4 regions of the Nonomuraea sp. NPDC051298 genome follow, and region 4 is predicted to be linked to each of the others. Evidence: riboswitches for the same ligand, from Rfam matches in the RefSeq annotation. Region 4 holds a riboswitch; each other region holds the start of a gene.
What was found. A riboswitch is a leader RNA that binds a small molecule or an ion and turns the genes downstream of it on or off. The one in region 4 is predicted to bind cyclic di-AMP.

Region 1 (4,724 bases), on a different contig from region 4:
ACTCTCTAGTTGGAAAAGACAACTATGAAGATGGATTCAAGGACTGTCGCTGGTAGGGTAGGAGCATGGCGGGCAAGCGGAGTTACGGCGATGGATGCGCGATCGCGCACGCTCTCGAGCTCGTGGGAGAGCGCTGGGCGCTGCTGGTCGTGCGGGAGCTGATCCTCGGGCCCAAACGTTTCACGGACCTGCGCGCCGGTCTGCCGGGGATCAGCGCGGACATCCTGACCCAGCGCCTGCGCGAGCTTACGGACGCCGGCATCGTGCGGCGCCGCAAGCTCTCCCCGCCCGCCGGCTCCTGGATCTACGAACTGACCGATTGGGGCGCCGAACTGGAGCCCATCGTCACCGACCTCGCCCGCTGGAGCAGCCGCTCCCCCTCGCTGCCACACGGTGCCCCGCTCAGCGCCGATTCCGCCGCCCTGTCGCTGAAGGCCCTGTTCGCGCCCGCTGTCGGCGAAGCGCTCCACCTCGCCGTTGGCCTGCGGCTCGGCGAGCACCATTTCCTGCTGCGGGTGGACCGTGACCGCCTCCACCTGGCCCGCGTCGACTCCGGCCTGCCACAGGCGGACCTGGTCATCGAGACCAGCCCGCAGACCCTGGCCGCCGTGCTCGGCCGCGCCCGCACTCTCGACGACGTCCTCACCCGGGGTGACCTCACCCTGGCCGGACCGCGGGCCACCGCGGAACGCTTTCTACGCCTCTTCGCGCCCCCGGAGCCGATCGCCGAAATGTCGGCGCGTCAAGGGTAGGGGGTGGGCGTGCGGCTGGACGCTCGTGCGTGAGTCGCTCGTGCGCGGCGCTGACTTCCGGCTTCCCGCTCGGTCCTCGTCACCGGCTGTCCCCGGCGGAGGCGCTTCGACTTCGCTACTATCCACCATAGTAGCTATGTTGATCTCCGGGGCAGGACCGGGCTTTCTTCAGGCCATTTGGGTATGGCGACGGATCGTAGAGTGTGGCGATATTTCGCGAAATGTGTGGTGATGGCGGACCGGTGGGCGGCCGTTCGAGGGTGTTCGCGGAATCGGCGTCGGTGTGACGGATGTGACGAAAGGGATGTCTGGGACCTGACAATCTTGGACGTGTCCAAGTGTGAGCAGGGTCACATTCTGGTAACGAAGCTTGGGGTTCCAGCAGGGGTTTCAGCTCTGACATCACCCTCTGTCTGATCTTTACAGCCCGGTGTGCGCTTTGCCGATCCTTGAACCTTCGGCGTAGCTTCTGGCGTCGTCGCGGTGCACAAGCCATGTCCCCCGCGAACCGGCATCGGTCCTCCCGATGTGAGACAGACAAAGATCCGCCGGTCGCCCCCGATACCCCTCGAGGAGCAGCACCCTCATCGGGCGGCGACCTGCCGAATCCGTGCAGTCATGAGGCACGGAGCCGGGGACCCAGCGATCCCGTTTCTTCCCGAGGGATCAGGGGTGAGTCGGCGCGCGAGTCGCGCCGTAGGGCTACTTCCAGGCCCGAATCCGTCAGCTAACCCGGTAGGCGTTCGTGGAAGACGCGAGGAGAAATCCTGTCCACCTCCCTGCAGAACCCCCGCCTGTCCCGCTTCGCCCTGAGCGGCGTAGCACTCACGATGACCGTGACGGCCGGAGGTCTTGTCCTCCATGCCCCCACGGCTCAGGCGACGACGACGAGCGACTCGGCCGGAACGACGGCGACGGTGGCCACCACCGCCGGCGCCTCGAAGACGGCCACGGCTGCCCGGCAACGGGCCGCCAAGGTCGCCCGGCAACAGGCGAAGGCCCGCAAGGCCGTCGCCGCGGCCAAGGACCAGATCGGTGACCCGTATCGGTACGGGGGCACAGGGCCTGGTTCGTTTGACTGCTCCGGCCTCGTCCTGTTCGCCTGGAAGAAGGCCGGCGTCAAGCTCCCGCGCGTGGCGAGCAGCCAGTTCGCCCGCATCAGGAACAAGATCTCCTGGCGCAACCTCAAGCCAGGTGACCTGCTGTTCTTCAGCGGGCTCGGCCACGTGGGCATGTACGTCGGCAAGGGCAAGATGATCCATTCACCACGGACGGGTGAACGGGTACGCATCGACAAGCTGGACGGATGGCGCAAGTCGTCTTTCGTCGGCGCGGTCCGTCCCGGCATGTGAAGAAGCCCCGCCCGGATTCCCCCCGATCCGGGCGGGGCTCTCGCCTGTCCCCACGGGCGGCCGCGAATCCGCCCCCGCAGCACGCGGCTGCGGCGGCTGCCAGGCGGTGGAGGCGGTGACCTGGAGGTGGCCACGAATCCGCGCAAGCGCACGTGGCGGCTGCCAAGCGGCAGCCGCGAACTCCCCCAAGCGCACGTGGCGGTTGCCAAGCGGTAGCCGTGAATCCGCCCGAGCGCACGTGGTGGTTGCCAAGCGGTAGCCGTGAATCCGCCCGAGCGCACGTGGTGGTTGCCAAGCGGCGGCCGTGAGTCCGCGCAAGCGCACGTGGTGGTTGCCGGGCGGTGGCCGTGGATTCGCGCAAGCGCGGGCACGAGTGCCGGGCGGCTACGATCGGCCCCGTGTCCGAGCAGGTGAGCCGACGAGCCGTGGTGGCCGTCCTCCTGCTCCTGGTTCCGGGCGCGGCACCGCTTCCCGATCCCTCTGCCCTGCCCCCGGAGATGCGCGACCTGTGGCCCGGCCGCACGGTCGTCAGCCGGGGCAGGCACTCCGTGGTGGCCGGGCATGACTCTGCCGGGCGTGACTCCGGCGGGCATGAGCCCGCCGGGCACGACGCCGCCGGGCTCGCTGATCTGGCCCGGAGGGCGGATGCGGCCGGGCTCCGTGTCTCCGCCGTCCTGGGCGGGCGGGTACGACCGCTCGTCGTCGTTCCGGCGTCCGCCCGCGAGGCCGCCGCGCTGGCCGGAGTGGACCGGCTCGACGGCCTGGCCGCCGTGGCCGACCGTGGGCGCGTGATCGTCGTCCCCGAACTCTTCGCCACCCTCAACCCCACCGGCAAGGACATCGTCCTGACCCACGAGCTGACCCACGTCGTGGCCGGGACCGAGGGCCTGCCGGTCTGGCTCTACGAGGGGTTCGCGGACTACGTGGCCTACCGCGACGCCGGGTTGCCCGTCGCCACGGCGGCGGCCGAACTGGCGGCCGAGGCGCGGGCCGGGCGCCTGCCGAGCGCTTTGCCCGGACCTGCGGCTTTCGCGGCGGACGGGTCCGACCCGGTCCGGCTCGCGCGTGCGTACCAGGAGGCTTGGCTGGCGTGTCGCTTCTTCGCTGACCGGTTCGGTGAGGGGACCCTGGTGAGGCTCTACCGTGCGGCCCAGCGGGCGGGCGTCGATCGGGCGCTCGCCTCACTGGGCCTCTCCGTCGCCACGCTGACGGCGCGGTGGCGCGAGTACGTGCGGGATCAGCTCGTGTGAAGGGGAGGCAGATGAGCGAACGGCGAGATGAGGAAGACGCGCCGCACGACACCGGCAGGCCGGAAGCGGAGACGCCGGTGACGGGCGCGCGAGAGGCGGAGACGTCGGCGGCCGGGACGCGCGAACGCGACGTGCCGGACGGAGAGATGGCCGCCGTAGGGGTGAGCGCCGCACACTCTGACGGTGCCGCACACTCTGACGGTGCCGCACACTCTGACGGTGCCGCACACTCTGACGGTGCCGCACACTCTGACGGTGCCGCACACTCCGACGGCGACGCGCACTCAGGCGCGGACGGGCGTTCGGGGTCGGACGCGGACCTGGGAGGCGAGCGGCACGCGTGGGGTGAGTCCCGCTCGGGGCCGGAGCCCGGCGGCGACGCGGCGGCCTCCGGCGGCGCGGGAGGGACGGGGGAGGCGGCCGTGGCGGCGTCAGGGAACGGCGCGCTGCGACGGCAGGCCGGGATCGCGCTGGCGCTGCTCGCCCTCGTGATCGTGGCCGTGGCCGCGTTCAGCACCCCCTGGCACGTGCTGACCGGCGGCCCGCCCGATCCGGCGCGCGACTTCAGCGCCGCCCAGATCGCCAGGTCGCAGGCGTTCGACGCGGCCACGAGCCTGCCGAGCTACCTCTCGCTGGCGCTCACGATCATCTTCGCGGCGGTCCTGGTGGCCACCCCGTTCGGGGCCAAGGTGCTGGGCCGCCTCAAAGGCCCCTGGTGGGTGCGGACGATCCTCGGCGTCGTGGTGCTCACGGCGATCGTGGAGCTGTTCAGGTGGCCGCTCGGCATCTGGTTCGAGACGATCCTGCGCGACTACGGCCTGTCCACCCAGGACTGGGGGAGCTGGACCGGGGACCGGCTGAAGAGCCTGGGCGTGGAGACGTTCCTGCTGTGCGTGATGCTGCTGGCCCTGGTGGCGCTGGCCCGCAGGTTCAGGCGGTGGTGGATCCCCGCGGGGGTGGGCGCGTTCGCGCTGGCGGTGCTGGCGTCGTTCGTGTATCCGGTGGTGTTCGAGCCGCTGTTCAACGACTTCACCCCGATGGCGCAGGGCCCGCTGCGGACGAACCTGCTCCAGATGGCCGAGCGCGACCGGGTGCCGGTCGAGGACGTCCTGGTCGCCGACGCCTCACGCAGGACGACGGCGCTCAACGCGTACGTGTCGGGCTTCGGCGCCACCCGCCGCATCGTCGTCTACGACACGCTGCTCCAGGCCCCGCAGCCGGAGGTGGAGCTGGTCGTGGCGCACGAGCTGGCCCACGCCAAATACAACGACGTGCTCTACGGCACGCTCATCGGCGGTCTGGGCGCCGGTCTGGGGGCGATCGTCCTGTTCCTGGTGTTCGATCCGCTGCGGCGTCGCGTCGGCGTCGCG
Region 2 (4,724 bases), on a different contig from region 4:
CAGGTTCATCCCGCCCATCTCCTCGACGTAGCGGTGCTCGTGGGCGTCCAGCCAGACCACCTGGTCGCAGCCGTTCGCCACGGCCTGCCGCTGCGCGACGAACGCCGCGGCGTAGTTGCCGCCGCACTTGGCGAAGCCGGTGCCGCCCGGGGCGGCCCGCGTGTACTCGGTGGACAGCCAGACGGAGACGGGCTTGATCCCCCCGGTGAAGTACGAGGCCGCCGGCGAGGCGATGACCATGTACTTGTAGCTCTTCGACGGGTAGTTGACGCCCAGCCCCGCCTGGGTGGCGATCATGAAGGGCCGCAGGTAGAGGCTGTGCCCCTCGGTCGTCGGCACCCACTCCTTGTCCGTCGAGACGAGCACTTCGAGCGACTCGACGAACGTCTCCTCCGGCAGCTCCGGCATGGCCATGCGGAGGGCCGAGCGGTTGAAGCGGGCGGCGTTCGCGTACGGGCGGAACGTCACGATCGAGCCGCTGAGCTGGCGATACGCCTTCAGACCCTCGAACAGCTCCTGCGCGTAGTGGAAGACCGACGTGGCGGGGTCGAGGGAGAGCGGCCCGTAGGGCATGAGCCGGGCGTCGTGCCACCCCCGGTCCTCGGTGTAGTCGATCGAGATCATGTGATCCGTGAAGGTCTGCCCGAAACCGGGGTCCGCCAGTACCTGCTCGCGCTCGGCCGCGGTGCGAGCGTTGGCGGATAGCTGCACGTCGATGCTGAGCTTCTGAGCGATGGTCATGACGGCGGTCCTTCTCTCTGCGATCTACCGAAATCTACCGGAATCTGCCCGTTGTCTGCGGATCTGTGAACCTTCGACGGCGGGCAGCCCTGCCCCGGAGGGCGTCCGTACTTCCTATTGTCTCGCTATATGGGATGACAAGCGGCCGATGGGGAGGTCGCCCGCGAAAAGCCGGCGAAAGGCCGCCTGAGCTGGGAACACGCAAAAGCGCCCGGCAGTCCTCCTCGGACCGCCAGGCGCGTTTCGGGGCTAGGCGGTCCTAGCCGGATACTCGCGCGGTGATGTCGTCGCCGATCTCGCGGGTGGATCGACCGGCCGGCCCGGCGGGTCGCTCGGCGAGGTCGGCGGCGACCGCCTGCTCGACCCTGGCCGCCTCGGCGTGCAGGCCGAGGTGGTCGAGGAGCATGGCGACGGACAGGACGGTCGCGGTGGGGTCGGCCTTGCCCTGGCCGGCGATGTCGGGCGCGCTGCCGTGCACCGGCTCGAACATGCTGGGCGAGGTGCGCTCGGGGTTGACGTTGCCGCTGGCCGCCAGGCCGATGCCGCCCGCGATGGCCGCGCCGAGGTCGGTGATGATGTCGCCGAACAGGTTGTCGGTGACGACCACGTCGAAGCGCTCGGGCTGGGTGACGAAGAACATCGAGGCCGCGTCGACGTGGCAGTAGTCGGTGGTGACCTCGGGATATTCGGCGGCCACCCGGTCGACCGTGCGCTGCCACAGGTCGCCGGCGAAGGTGAGCACGTTCGTCTTGTGGACGAGGGTCAGCTTTTTGCGCGGGCGCGACCGGGCCTTCTCGAAGGCGTAACGCACCACGCGCTCGACGCCGTAGGCGGTGTTGAGCGACTCCTGGGTGGCGATCTCGTGCGGCGTGCCGCGACGCATCGCGCCGCCGGTGCCGGCGTAGAGGCCCTCGGTGCCCTCACGGACGACGATCATGTCGATGTCGCCGGGCGTGGCGCCGGCCAGCGGGGTCCGCACCCCGGGGAAGAGCTTGACCGGCCGCAGGTTGACGTAGTGGTCGAACGCGAACCGCAGCCGCAGCAGCAGGTCACGCTCGAGGACGCCCGGCGGCACACTGGGGTCGCCCACGGCGCCGAGCAGGATCGCGTCGTAGCCGCGCAGCTCGTCGAGCACCGCGTCGGGGAGGGTCTCGCCGGTGCGGTGATAGCGTGCGGCCCCCAGGTCGTAGTGCGTGGCCTCGATCTTCGTGCCCACGGCTTCCAGGACCTTGAGCCCTTCGGCGACGACCTCGGCGCCGATGCCATCCCCGGGGATGACGGCCAGGCGGATGTTACGCGACTCCATGGCGGTACCTTACCGGCTCGTCTCGTCTGACGAACACTCCATCTCATTTTCTGGACGCCCGATTTTGGGGGGTTTACGACTGCTTGACCGTTTCGTTAGTGTTTGTCGGGCCTAATTCACGCAGCCGCTGCGTGGAGCCGGGGACCCACTTGAGCCCCAGGGGCGAATCGGCACCGCCGTAGGGCTGTCTTCCAGGCCCGAGCCCGTCAGCTAACCCGGCCGGCCTCATGGAAGGACAGTGCTCTGTCTCGTATCGCCATCGTCCTGGCGGCGGGAGCCGCCGGACTCATCCTGGCCACCCCCGCGGCACAGGCCGCCACCACGGCCCAGGACGACACCGCCACTCAGGCCGACGCAGCTCAGGCCGACACCGCAGGCCAGGCCCGCACCACGGGTGACGCCCACTCCGCGGCTCAGGCCCGCACGGCCAAGGCCCACACGACGGCCAAAGCCGACACCGACGACGACCCCACCACCCTGACCGTCAACGACATCAAGCGCATCCGGGCGCAGAGCGCGCCGAAGCCCGCCTGGAAGACGGCACTCAAGTTCGCCATGGACAGGCGCGGCATCCCGTACGTGTGGGGCGGCACCAGCGACAGCGGCTACGACTGCTCGGGGCTCATGCTCAGGGCGTACGAGGCGGCCGGCATCGAACTGCCGCGCACCACCAACGAGCAGTACGCGGCCTTCTCCAGGAAGATCTCCTGGGACCAGCTCAAGCCCGGCGACCTGGTGTTCTTCAGCGACCTGGGCCACGTCGGGATGATCTCCAAGCCCGGCTACATGGTGCACTCGCCGCACTCGGGCGACGTGGTGAAGGAGGAGAAGCTCTCGGACTGGCGCAGAACCGCGTTCGTGGGCGCGGTCCGGCCGGACCCCAAGGGGGTGCGCCTCTGGGCGAAGGTGGTCGAAGAGCGCACGACCCCCGCCGACGCCATCGTCACGGCCACCCTCTGACGGGCCGCCGGCGCGGAAAGCCACGGGCGGCCCCGTGCGCGGACGGGGCCGCCCGTGCTCCCTCACCCCTGGCCAGGCCGTCGATCAAAGCCCCGGCGCGGATGCGATCACTCCCGGTCAGGGCACGATCGGGCTCGCGATCTTCTCCACGAAGCACGGGTTGGGGTAGTGCTCGTCGAAGTGCTTGTGCTGACCGTAGAACCAGCCGTTGATCTCGACCCGGACGGGGTCGAAGATCCGCGGGCAGGGCACGTCGGGCCGGAACCTGATCCGCTCCAGGTCACCGCCGATGCGGCGGAGCCGGTCGCAGGCGGCGAACGGGTCGGGGTGCGTCCCGTCGTCGGGGTGGCACGTCAGGACCCAGCGCTCGGTGGTGCCCGCGGGCAGGTTGTGCTTGACGATGTGCAGCTCGGCCGCCTGCGCGTGGGCGGGGGTGACGAACAGGGCCGCGCCGGCCACGACGGGCAGGGCGACTGCGGCGGCGCGCCGGATCAGGGCAGCGTACATGGGGAACCTCCACCTCGAACGAATACGCAGCGCGACGCTATCAGCACTCTGCGTATCCGTGGAGGGAGGTGTCGGTACCCCTGTCACCGGCCTGACGTGCGGACATGCCGCCGCGTCACCAGGAGCGGCACGGACGGGGCAGGGCCCTACCGGCTGGAGTTCTGGGGGGCGCCGCCGTTGTCGCGACGGTCCAGCGCGATCTGCACGGCCTCGGCCGCCTCGTCGTCGTGGTCTTCGGCACGGTTCCAGGCATACATCTCGTACATGTGACTCATCTCTTCTCGCGGACGCGTTCCAAAGGAGGGGAAGCCGGACTCCGGTCGCGAATCCGACCGGGCCTGATCTCGCGGACCGGGCGTAGGACTCACTGGGGGACTTACTGGCCGACACAGGCGCCGATCTCCGCGGCGAGCCGTCGACCTGCCCTAACAGGCCCCGCCGCGGCAGGTAATGAGTACGAGTACCTGGCGCATCACTGCCACAGTACCCGAGGCATCTCGTTGGATGTCCTAGTATCTCGCATGCTGAGACGCCGAAAGGGCCGCCACCCGGGATCGGGTGACGGCCCTGACAGGACGGAAGAGCAGGAGGTCAGTCCTCCAGGTCCACCGAGCGGCCGCTCTCGGCGCCGATCTCGGTCACGATCTGCTCGACGATGTCGGCGGGGATCGCGGAGTCGACGGTCAGCGCGATGAGCGCCTTGCCGCCCTTGACGTCCCGGGCCACCTGCATCGACGCGATGTTGATGCCGTGCTCCCCGAGCAGCCGGCCGACCACGCCGACGATGCCGGGACGGTCGGTGTAGGTGAGGAAGCACAGGTGGGCCGTCGGCTCGATCTCCATCTCGTAGCCGTTGACCTCGACGATCTTCGTGATCTGGCGGGGCCCGGAGAGCGTGCCGGACACCGAGACCGTACGCCCGTCGGCGAGCACGCCGCGCACGGTCACCACGTTGCGCCAGTCGGGGCTCTCGGAGCTGGTCACCAGCTCGACCGTGATGCCGCGGTCCTTGGCCAGCAGCGGCGCGTTGACGTAGGTGACCTGCTCCTCCACCACGTCGGCGAACACGCCCTTGAGCGCGGCCAGCTCGATCACCCGTACGTCCTGGGCGGCGATCTCACCGCGCACCTCGACGTCGAGCTTGGTGGCCACCTCGCCGGCCAGCGCGGTGAAGACCCGGCCGAGCTTCTCGGCCAGCGGCAGGCCCGGC
Region 3 (4,724 bases), on a different contig from region 4:
TTCCAGGGGCTCATCGAGTCGGCCCGCGATGCCGCGCAGGAAGAGGTGCGGCCGGGCGACGAAGACCGGGTCTTCTACCGCAAGAAGTGGTGGCAGAAGGTCATCATCATGTCGGGCGGCCCGGCGATGAACTTCGTGCTCGCCTTCGTCTTCTTCAGCATCCTGCTGGTCGGCATCGGCCTGCCCACCTGGGCCCCGATCGTCTCGCCCGACACCAACACGTGCGTGATCCCGATCTCCGAGCAGCGTACGCAGTGCACCGCCGCCGACAGGCCCACGCCGGCCGCCCAGGCGGGCATGAAGCCCGGCGACCGCATTGTCTCCTTCAACGGCCAGCAGATCGGCTCCTGGGACCAGGCCACCCGCCTCATCCGCTCCCACGGCGCCGGCGCGGTGCAGGTCGGCATCGTCCGCGACGACAAGCCGATGACCCTCGACGTCACGCTCATCGTCCAGGACCGGCCCAACGCCGAAGACCCCAGCAAGATCGACAAGAACGTGGGCTTCCTCGGCGTGCTGCCCACCGAGGTCATGGAGAGGCAGAGCATCGGCCAGGTCGTCGGCTACATGGGCGAGCTGACGGGCCGGGTGGCGGCCTCGCTGCTCAACCTGCCGGAGAAGATGGTCGGCGTCTGGCACGCGGCCTTCTCCGGTGACGAACGCGACCCCGAGGGCCCGGTCGGCGTGGTCGGGGCGGGTCGCATGGGCGGTGAGATCCTCGCCTCCGACCTGTCCACCGAGAAGAAGATCGCCATCTTCGTCAATCTGCTGGCCGGCTTCAACCTGGCGATCGGCATGTTCAACCTCATCCCGCTGCTGCCCCTCGACGGCGGTCACATCGCCGGAGGGCTCTGGGAGGGCATCAAGCGGGCCTACGCCAAGGTCATGCGGCGGCCCGAGCCCGGCTACGTGGACATCGCCAAGGTGCTGCCGCTGACGTACGCGATCGCGATCGTGATGATGATCATGGCGGGCCTGCTCGTCTACGCCGACCTGGTCAACCCGCTCACGCTGACGAACTGAGGCCGCCGTGGACACCGTCGACCGGCTTCGGGCCCTCTGCCTGGCCCTGCCGGAGACCACCGAACGGCTCTCCCATGGGGAGCCGACGTGGTTCGTCCGGGGGAAGAAGACGTTCGTGATGTTCGCCGACCACCATCACGACGACCGCCTGGCCTTCTGGTGCGCCGCGCCCGCCGGGGTGCAGGAGGAGCTGGTGGCGGAGGCGCCCGAGCGGTTCTTCCGCCCGCCGTACGTGGGGCACCGGGGGTGGCTGGGGGTCTACCTCGACGTCCCGCTGATCGACTGGGACGAGGTGGCGGAGCTCGTCACCGACGCCTACCGCCACATCGCACCCAAGTCGCTCGTCGAACGCCTGCCCTGACCTCCCTGTCGCAGGCCGCGATCAGTACATCGAGATGTGCACGTGGTCGTAGTGGTTCTCGGTGATGCTGCCGCGGTCGGACATCGTGCTCCAGCCGGAGCCCTGGTTGATCCGCTGCCGCCAGATCACGTACTTGACGCCGAGTTTGTCCTTGTTCTTCAGCGCCCACTCGGCGATCCGGTCGCCGAGCGCGTTGTTGGCGTCGCTGGGCATCGAGCCGCCCGTGCTCATCATGAAGTCGCAGGCGCGGCCGAGCGGGTGCTCGCCGCTCGAGCCCGAGCGGAAGCACCCCACCGCGAACGGCAGCGCGAAGTTCTTGTCGAGCTGCTCCTTCATCAGCCGGGTCCGCGCGGTGATGTTGTCGGACCCGTTCGGCAGCTCGGGCGCCCAGGAGCCGTCGGAGTTGCGCCCGGTCCCGTACGGCACCAGGTCCTCCAGCTTCTTCCTGATGTCCTTGATGACGTCCTCGGCCTCGTCGCGCTGGCCGGCCACCTCGGCCGTGTCGGACTTGATCCGCGAGGCCAGCGCGGCGGCCTCCTCGCTGGCTCTCTTCTTCTCGTCGCGGGCCTTGGCCACGCTGTCCACGACCGCCTGCTGCTCGGCGGTGAGCTGTTCGAGCAGGGCCGCGCTGGCAGCGTCGGTCGGGAGCATGAAAGAGGTCAGCGACAGGTCGCCGGTCTGGTAGCGCAGGCGCGCGATCTCGGCGACCCGCTGCTCGGCCGTGGTCACGGCCTGCTCGGCGGCCGCCGCCTTGGCCTGGGCCGTCTTGGCGGCCTCCTGCGCCTTGGCCAGCTCGACGCGTTTGAGGTTGTACTTCTCGATGAGCTTGTCGACCTTGGCGTTCAGCTCCTTGAGCTGGGCGCGGAGCTGGGCCTCCGTCGGCTTGGGGGCGGCCGACACCCTGATCGACGGTGAGGTGGACGCCGAGGCCGGGGCCGCGGGGAGGGCGGCGACGGCGATGGCGCTGATGAGACCGATGGCAAGACTCGCGGGGGACGAAGCCGCCACGTGGATGTTTCCTCTCCCTCTGCCGGCCGGGTTAGCTGACGGGTTCGGGTATGGGAGCTGCGTTTCCCTACCGCCTGAGCGGATTCACCCCGGGTGTGATTGGGTCCCCGGCTCCCGGGCACGGCGCCCGGGATTAGGCACGCAACGGCTGTTACGGCCGGTGCATATCGGGATATTAGTGGTAGATCACCGGTAATGCGACCTTAAGTAGAAATCTATTAGTGATCTACTTGTGATCGGAGCATGCGTGCGGCCTCCTCCGGCAGCACGTCGTTGACGAACGCCCCCATCGCCGACTCCGACCCGGCGAGGTACTTCAGCTTGCCGGCCGCCCGCCGGATGCTGAACAGCTCCAGGTGCAGATAGGCCAGCTCCCTGCCGGTACGCACGGGCGCCTGGTGCCAGGCCGAGACGTACGGCATCACCACCCCGAACAGCCCGTCGAACGCCCGCAGCACCGAGGTGTACAGCGGCGCGAACGCCGCCCGCTCCTGCTCGGTGAGCGCCGCGAGGTCGGGCACCTGCCGGTGCGGATAGAGATGCACCTCGAACGGCCACCGCGCGGCGGCCGGCACGAAGGCCGTCCACAGCTCGTTGGCGGCCACCACCCGCGTCCCCGCCGTGCGCTCGGCGGCCAGCACGTCGGCGAACAGGTTGCCCGGCCCCCGGTGCCGCGCCGCCGCGCCGAGGTGCAGCCTGGTCCTGGGCGTGACGTACGGGTAGGCGTAGATCTGGCCGTGCGGGTGGGCCAGCGTGATGCCGATCTCCTCACCCCGGTTCTCGAAGCAGAACACCTGCTCCACGCCGTCGATCCCGGACAACTCGGCCGTACGGTCGGCCCACGCCTCCATGACCAGCGCCACCTGGGCGTCGGAGAGCCTGGAGAAGGAGGAGGAGTGGTCGGAGGTGAAGCACACCACCTCGCACCGCCCCACCCCCGGACGGACCTCGCTCAGCCCGCCCGCCTCCCCATAGGCCCCGAAATTTCCGGAGAAGGAGGGGAACCGGTTCTCGAAGACCACCACGTCGTAGTCGTACGCCGGGATCTCCGACGGCCGCGTGGGCGACGACGGGCACAGCGGGCACTCGGCCGTGCCACCGCTCGGCAGGAACGTACGCGTCTGCCGGTGCCCGGCGATCGCGATCCACTCCTCGGTCAGCGGGTCGTAGCGCAGTTCGGAGGCGACCGGCCGGGGATCGAGCGTGCGCCGGTCGATCGCGCTCCGGTCGGCGTCGTCGCGCCGGTCGAAATAGATCAGCTCCCGGCCGTCGGCCAGGTGGGTGATGGTGCGCTTCACGGCGAGCCCTCCGCGATGATCAGTTCTCCGGCCCGTTCGGCCAGCTCGGTACGTGCTTCCTCGGGCAGCCCGGCGTCGCTGATGACCACGTCGGCCTCGCTCAGCTCGGCGATGGTGCTGATGCCCACCGTGTTCCACTTGGTGTGGTCGGCCGGGACGACCAGCCGGCTCGCCGCCGTGACCAGCTCTCTGTCGGTCTCCGACTCCAGCAGGTTGGGCGTGGTGAACCCGGCCCGCACGCTCATCCCGTGCACGCCCAGGAAGAGCGTGTCCACGTGCAGGCGGCGGATCGCGGCCACGGCGACCGGGCCCACCAGGGCGTCGGACGGCGTACGCACGCCGCCGGTCAGCACGACGGTGCGGTCGGCGCGCGGGTTGCGGTGGAAGACCTCGGCGACCGGGATCGAATTGGTGATCACGGTCAGCTCGGGCACGGCGACCAGGTGGTGGGCCAGCGCCCACGTGGTGGTGCCGGCCGACAGCGCCACGGCGGTGCCCGGCCGGACGAGCCTGGCCGCGTGCCGCGCGATGGCCTCCTTCTCCTGCTGCTGGCGGGCGGACTTGGCGGTGAAGCCGGGCTCCTCGGTCGAGCCGGGGCCCAGGGCGGTCGCGCCGCCGTGCACCTTCTCCAGCAGCCCGCGCTCGGCCAGCACCTCGAGGTCGCGGCGGATGGTCATGTCGGAGACGCCCAGCTCGCGTACGAGGTCGGCCACCCGGACGCCGCCGTGGCTGCGCACGCGTTCGAGAATCGTCTGCTGACGCTGCTGTGCGAGCACGCCCACTCCTTCCAACAGATTCCACCAAATTATGACACGGAATTGTTGGGGAATGTTAGGTCGTGCGGCGCGCTTGCACTGACCCTCTTGGCGAGGGACGTTGGGAGCTTCACGCCGTACCGATCAGCCCGTATCGATCAGCGGAGGCGAGCACATGGCCAGGCGAGCACGCAAGGGCAAGGCCCGCAAGAAGAAGAAGGCGAACCACGGCAAGCGTCCCACGGCGCGATGACGGGCCGGTGGCCGCCCTTCCCCAGG
Region 4 (4,724 bases):
AGAAGCTCTACCGCGACGGCCGGGTCAGGGCCATCGGCACCTCGAACTTCACGGTCGCCACGCTCACCCGGCTCATGGACGAGACCGACATCACCCCGGCCATCAACCAGATCGAGCTGCACCCGTACCTGCAGCAGCGGGAGCTGCGGGCCTTCCACGAGGCCAACGGCATCCTCACCGAGGCGTGGAGCCCGCTGGGCCAGGGCAGGGGGCTGCTGGACGACCCGGCGCTGGGGGTGCTGTCGGACAAGTACGGCAGGACACCGGCCCAGATCGTGCTCCGCTGGCACCTTCAGCTCGGCAACGTGGTGATCCCGAAGTCGGTGACGCCCACGCGGATCGCCGAGAACATCGACGTCTTCGACTTCATTCTCGACGCCGAGGACATTGCGGCCATCGGCGCGCTGAACAAGGGGCTGCGACTGGGGCCGGATCCGGAGACGTTCAACATGATGTGAGTGACCCCTGTGACCGATGTGTCATTTGACAGCATTTCTTAGTAACGAGCACCTCTTTTACCTGATTTTTTACCTTCCATATACGATCTCCCGCGTGCGAGATTTCACATGGGGAATAGCCGCGACCGGAGCCATCGCCCGCAGGGTGGGCACGGCGATCGTGGCGGAGCCCGGTATGCGGGTGGCCGCCGTCGGATCCAGAGACCTGACCAGGGCGCAGGACCTGGCCTCGACACTGGGCGCGGAGTCGGCGTACGGCTCCTACGCCGAGCTGTGCGCCGACCCGGCCGTGGACGCCGTCTACGTGGCCACGCCGCACGCGCAGCACCTGGAGGTGGCCGAGGCGGCCATCGCCGCGGGCAAGGCCGTGCTGTGCGAGAAGCCGCTGGCCGCGACCGTGGACGACGCGGCGAAGATGGTACGCCTGGCGCGCGAGGCGGGCGTGTTCCTGATGGAGGCGATGTGGATGAGGTTCAACCCCCTCATCCAGCGGATCGCGGCCGACCCGCGCTTCGGCGAGATCCGGTCGGTGCAGGCCACGTTCGGGTTCGCCGCGCCGTACGACCCCGCGCACCGGCTGTGGGCGCCGGAGCTGGGCGGCGGCTCCCTCCTCGACCTGGGGATCTACCCGTTCGGCCTGGCCCAGTTGCTCCTGGGCGCGCCCTCCGAGCTGCGCGTCACCGGCTCGCTGGCCCCGACCGGGGTGGACGCGGAGGTGGCCGGGCTCCTGCTCTACCCCGGAGGGCGGCACGCGCTCGTGGCGTCGTCGCTGCTGGGGAATTACCCGAACCAGGCCGGCGTTGTCGGGACATCGATGCGAGCGGACCTCGCGGCGCCGTTCTGGGCGCCGGAGCGGATCCTGCTCACCGGGCCCGGCATGGAGCCGGAGGAGCTGGTGCTCGATCCCGCCGACAACGGATACGCCGGTGAGCTGCGCGAGGTCCGCGCCGCGGTGGCCGAGGGAAAGACCGAATCCTCGATCATGCCCCTCGACGAATCCCTTGCCATGATGGGGCTTCTGGCCGCCGCGCGGAGACAACTGGACTGACATCGCGTTTAGGGGTTTGTCATCCCCTTGCCTCATGTATTACCTTAGATGACTACTTGAGGCATATGACCGGTTTGTCCGGCTGTGTCGACCATCGCACGACAGATCACAGGATCGTCCTGTGACCGCTGAATCCGCCTGCGGGCGGAACCGGGGACCCACGTTCCTTGGGGTGAATCGGCACTTCGGTGCCGTAGGGCAGCTTCCACGTCCGAACCCGTCAGCTAACCCGGTAAGCGGCATGGAAGCAAGGAGTAACCCCCTCGATGGCCAAGCACCGTATTACCGATACCTCGAAGAGCCCTCTGGTCCGCGCCCTCGTCAGCACCTTCGTCGGCGCGACCGTCATCGCCACGGCCCTCGGCTCCCACGCCGTCACGGCCAGCGCCGACTCCGCGATCGGCGTCGCCGCGGCCACCGGAGCCAGGCACCCGGACGCCGCCGTCGCCGCCCATAAGGACGGCGCGGCGAGCGAGAACAAGGTCAACGTCACCGCCGAGCAGGTCCTGGCCCTGGCCAAGTCCCAGATCGGCACCTCCGAGAACTCCTACGGCGGCGGCACCAAGTACCAGCAGTGGTACGCCGCCTCGCAGCGAGCCGCCGAGACCATCGCCCGTGACGGCGGCAACCGCGCCGCGTACCTGAACGCCGCCTGGTGCGCGATGTTCGTCTCCTGGGTCGGCGACCAGACCGGCGCCCGCCAGCAGATCGGCTGGGACGCCTACACCGTGACCCACGCCAAGTGGTTCGCGGCCAACAACCGCTTCGGCACCGTCCCGAAGCCCGGCGCCGTGGTGTTCTTCTCCTGGGGCGGCAGCAAGGCGCTGAGCGACATCGAGCACGTCGGCTTCGTGCTGAAGGACAACCAGGACGGCACCATCTCCACCGTCGAGGGCAACACCGGCAACGGCAAGGTGGAGGAGCGCGTCCGTCCGAAGTCGCAGGTCGTCGGCTACGGCTACCCCGACTACGCCGTCTGACCCGCCTCCCCCCACCCCCTCCGCCGAGCGCGCGGCCCCATCCCGGGGCCGCGCGCTCGGCGCGTTCCCGCGCACACGACGCCACGACCCCACGACCCCACGACCCCACGACCCCACGACCCCACGACGGCGTAGTGTCGATCCGCGGCCCGGCCGTTCGACGCGTCGACGAGGACGGCCACCGAGGCCGCCACGCCCCGAAGGAGACGACACCGATGAAGTTCATGATCGTGGGCAAGGCCAACGCCGAGACAGAGGCCGGGACGCTGCCCAGCCAGGAGCTGGTGGACAACATGCACGCCTACAACGAGTCCCTGGCCAAGGCCGGGGTGCTGCTCGCGGCCGAGGGGCTCTACCCCAGCTCGCACGGCGCGCAGATCGCCTACAGCGGGGGCCGGGCCAGCGTGATCGACGGGCCGTTCACGGAGGCCAAGGAGCTGATCGCCGGGTTCTGGCTGATCCAGGTCAAGTCGCGGGAGGAGGCCGTCGAGTGGGCCCTGCGCGTGCCGGTGCCGCCGGGGCACGAGGGGGTGGGGCTGGACGTGTGGCAGGTGTTCGACGCCTCGGACGTACCGGACGACTCGATGCCCGCGGACGAGCGCGAGCGCGAGGAGGCGCTGCGCGAGCGCCTGGGCGTGGACACCCCCGACGCGTGACCCGTCCCACCGGCTCGGGTTGCGGCGGGAGGGGCGGGGCTGGTCTCATGGGCCGGTGACGGCTTCCGACACCCATCGCGCCATCGAGGCGGTCTGGCGGATCGAGGCGGCCCGGCTCATCGCCGGGCTCGCCGGGCTGGTGCGCGACGTCGGCCTCGCCGAGGAGCTGGCACAGGACGCCCTGGTCGCCGCGCTGGAGCAGTGGCCGGAGTCCGGCGTGCCGCGCAACCCCGGCGCCTGGCTGATGACGGTCTCCAAACGCCGCGCCATCGACCTCATCCGCAGGAACGAACGCCTCCAGCGCAACCTCGTCGAACTCGGCCACCGCATCGACCTGGAGGACGAGCTTCCCGAGGTCGACGAGATCGAGGACGACCTGCTGCGGCTGGTGTTCACGGCCTGCCACCCCGCCCTGTCGATGGAGGCGCGGGTGGCGCTGACCCTGCGCGTGCTCGGCGGCCTGACGACCGACGAGATCGCGCGGGCGTTCCTGGTCTCGGAGTCCACCGTGGCGCAGCGCGTCGTCCGCGCCAAGCGCACGCTGGCCGACAAGGGGATCCCGTTCGAGGTGCCCCAGGGGGCGGAGTTGGCGGGCCGCCTGTCGTCCGTGCTGGAGGTCATCTACCTGATCTTCAACGAGGGCTACTCGGCCACGGCCGGCGACGACTGGATGCGTCCCGCGCTGTGCGAGGACGCGCTGCGGCTCGGCCGCGTGCTGTCCGGTCTCATGCCCAAGGAGCCCGAGGTGCACGGCCTGGTCGCGCTCATGGAGATCCAGGCGTCCAGGTCGGCCGCCCGGGTGGGGCCGTCGGGCGAGCCGATCCTGCTGCTGGAGCAGAACCGCGCCCGCTGGGACCGGCTCCTCATCGGCCGTGGTCTGGCCGCGCTCGACCTCGCCGAGTCGCTGTCGGGCACGCCCGGCCCGTACGCGCTGCAGGCCGCCATCGCCGCCTGCCACGCCCGCGCCGTCGACCCGGAGGACACCGACTGGGGGCGCATCGCGAGCCTGTACGAGTCGCTGGCCCGCCTGTCGCGCTCGCCCGTGGTGGAGCTCAACCGGGCCGTGGCGCTGTCGATGGCCTACGGGCCGGCGGCCGGGCTGGAGCTGCTCGACCAGATCGTGGACGAGCCGTCGCTCAAGGGCTACCACCTGCTGCCGAGCGTACGCGGGGACCTGCTGGCCAAGCTGGGCCGCACGGAGGAGGCGCGGGCGGAGTTCGAGCGGGCGGCGGGCCTGACCCGCAACTCCCGCGAACGCGCCCTCCTCGAGGACCGCGCCGCCGCCTGCCGCCCCTCGACCGCGTAGGGGCCGCCTCTGCCGCCGAGAAGCGGGTGAGCAGAATGCGCAGAAGTCTGGACCTACGGCCGGACGAGCGCGACGATCCGATCACCAATCTGTGATCGCGGACACGCTCGAGGGCTCATCGCCTCACGCGCCAGCTCCTGTTCGAAACGGGTGAGGCCCCGCCCCCGTACGTCCCGACCGGCAGCCCTCTGGAGAAGGTTCATGGATCTGCCCAGTGAGTTAGACCTGCCCGAGTCCCGATGGAACGGCCTTCAGCCGACACCTCCCGATCCCGTT

Region 1: linked by a shared signal. The riboswitch ahead of ACZ6S0_RS07535 (C40 family peptidase) and the one ahead of ACZ6S0_RS29860 (CHAP domain-containing protein) in region 4 are both predicted to bind cyclic di-AMP.
Region 2: linked by a shared signal. The riboswitch ahead of ACZ6S0_RS17975 (C40 family peptidase) and the one ahead of ACZ6S0_RS29860 (CHAP domain-containing protein) in region 4 are both predicted to bind cyclic di-AMP.
Region 3: linked by a shared signal. The riboswitch ahead of ACZ6S0_RS52380 (coiled-coil domain-containing protein) and the one ahead of ACZ6S0_RS29860 (CHAP domain-containing protein) in region 4 are both predicted to bind cyclic di-AMP.

The regions. Positions count from the first base shown of each region.
Region 1 is NZ_JBVJIM010000002.1:483,099-487,822, forward strand. It holds gene ACZ6S0_RS07530 (winged helix-turn-helix transcriptional regulator) at 66-752, shown strand; cyclic di-AMP (ydaO/yuaA leader) riboswitch at 1,343-1,509, shown strand; gene ACZ6S0_RS07535 (C40 family peptidase) at 1,670-2,104, shown strand; gene ACZ6S0_RS07540 (gluzincin family metallopeptidase) at 2,503-3,354, shown strand; gene ACZ6S0_RS07545 (M48 family metallopeptidase) at 3,777-4,724, shown strand, end outside.
Region 2 is NZ_JBVJIM010000005.1:221,400-226,123, reverse strand. It holds gene ACZ6S0_RS17990 (branched-chain amino acid aminotransferase) at 1-741, opposite strand, end outside; gene ACZ6S0_RS17985 (3-isopropylmalate dehydrogenase) at 1,001-2,047, opposite strand; cyclic di-AMP (ydaO/yuaA leader) riboswitch at 2,146-2,287, shown strand; gene ACZ6S0_RS17980 (hypothetical protein) at 2,461-2,604, opposite strand; gene ACZ6S0_RS17975 (C40 family peptidase) at 2,603-3,007, shown strand; gene ACZ6S0_RS17970 (SSI family serine proteinase inhibitor) at 3,125-3,514, opposite strand; gene serA (phosphoglycerate dehydrogenase) at 4,106-4,724, opposite strand, start outside.
Region 3 is NZ_JBVJIM010000052.1:14,845-19,568, reverse strand. It holds gene ACZ6S0_RS52390 (M50 family metallopeptidase) at 1-1,023, shown strand, start outside; gene ACZ6S0_RS52385 (MmcQ/YjbR family DNA-binding protein) at 1,031-1,384, shown strand; gene ACZ6S0_RS52380 (coiled-coil domain-containing protein) at 1,406-2,392, opposite strand; cyclic di-AMP (ydaO/yuaA leader) riboswitch at 2,399-2,542, opposite strand; gene galT (galactose-1-phosphate uridylyltransferase) at 2,611-3,690, opposite strand; gene ACZ6S0_RS52370 (DeoR/GlpR family DNA-binding transcription regulator) at 3,687-4,466, opposite strand; gene ACZ6S0_RS52365 (50S ribosomal protein bL37) at 4,621-4,698, shown strand.
Region 4 is NZ_JBVJIM010000011.1:314,252-318,975, forward strand. It holds gene ACZ6S0_RS29850 (aldo/keto reductase) at 1-458, shown strand, start outside; gene ACZ6S0_RS29855 (Gfo/Idh/MocA family protein) at 553-1,506, shown strand; cyclic di-AMP (ydaO/yuaA leader) riboswitch at 1,623-1,760, shown strand; gene ACZ6S0_RS29860 (CHAP domain-containing protein) at 1,773-2,486, shown strand; gene ACZ6S0_RS29865 (YciI family protein) at 2,702-3,142, shown strand; gene ACZ6S0_RS29870 (RNA polymerase sigma factor) at 3,198-4,448, shown strand; gene ACZ6S0_RS29875 (RHS repeat-associated core domain-containing protein) at 4,650-4,724, shown strand, end outside.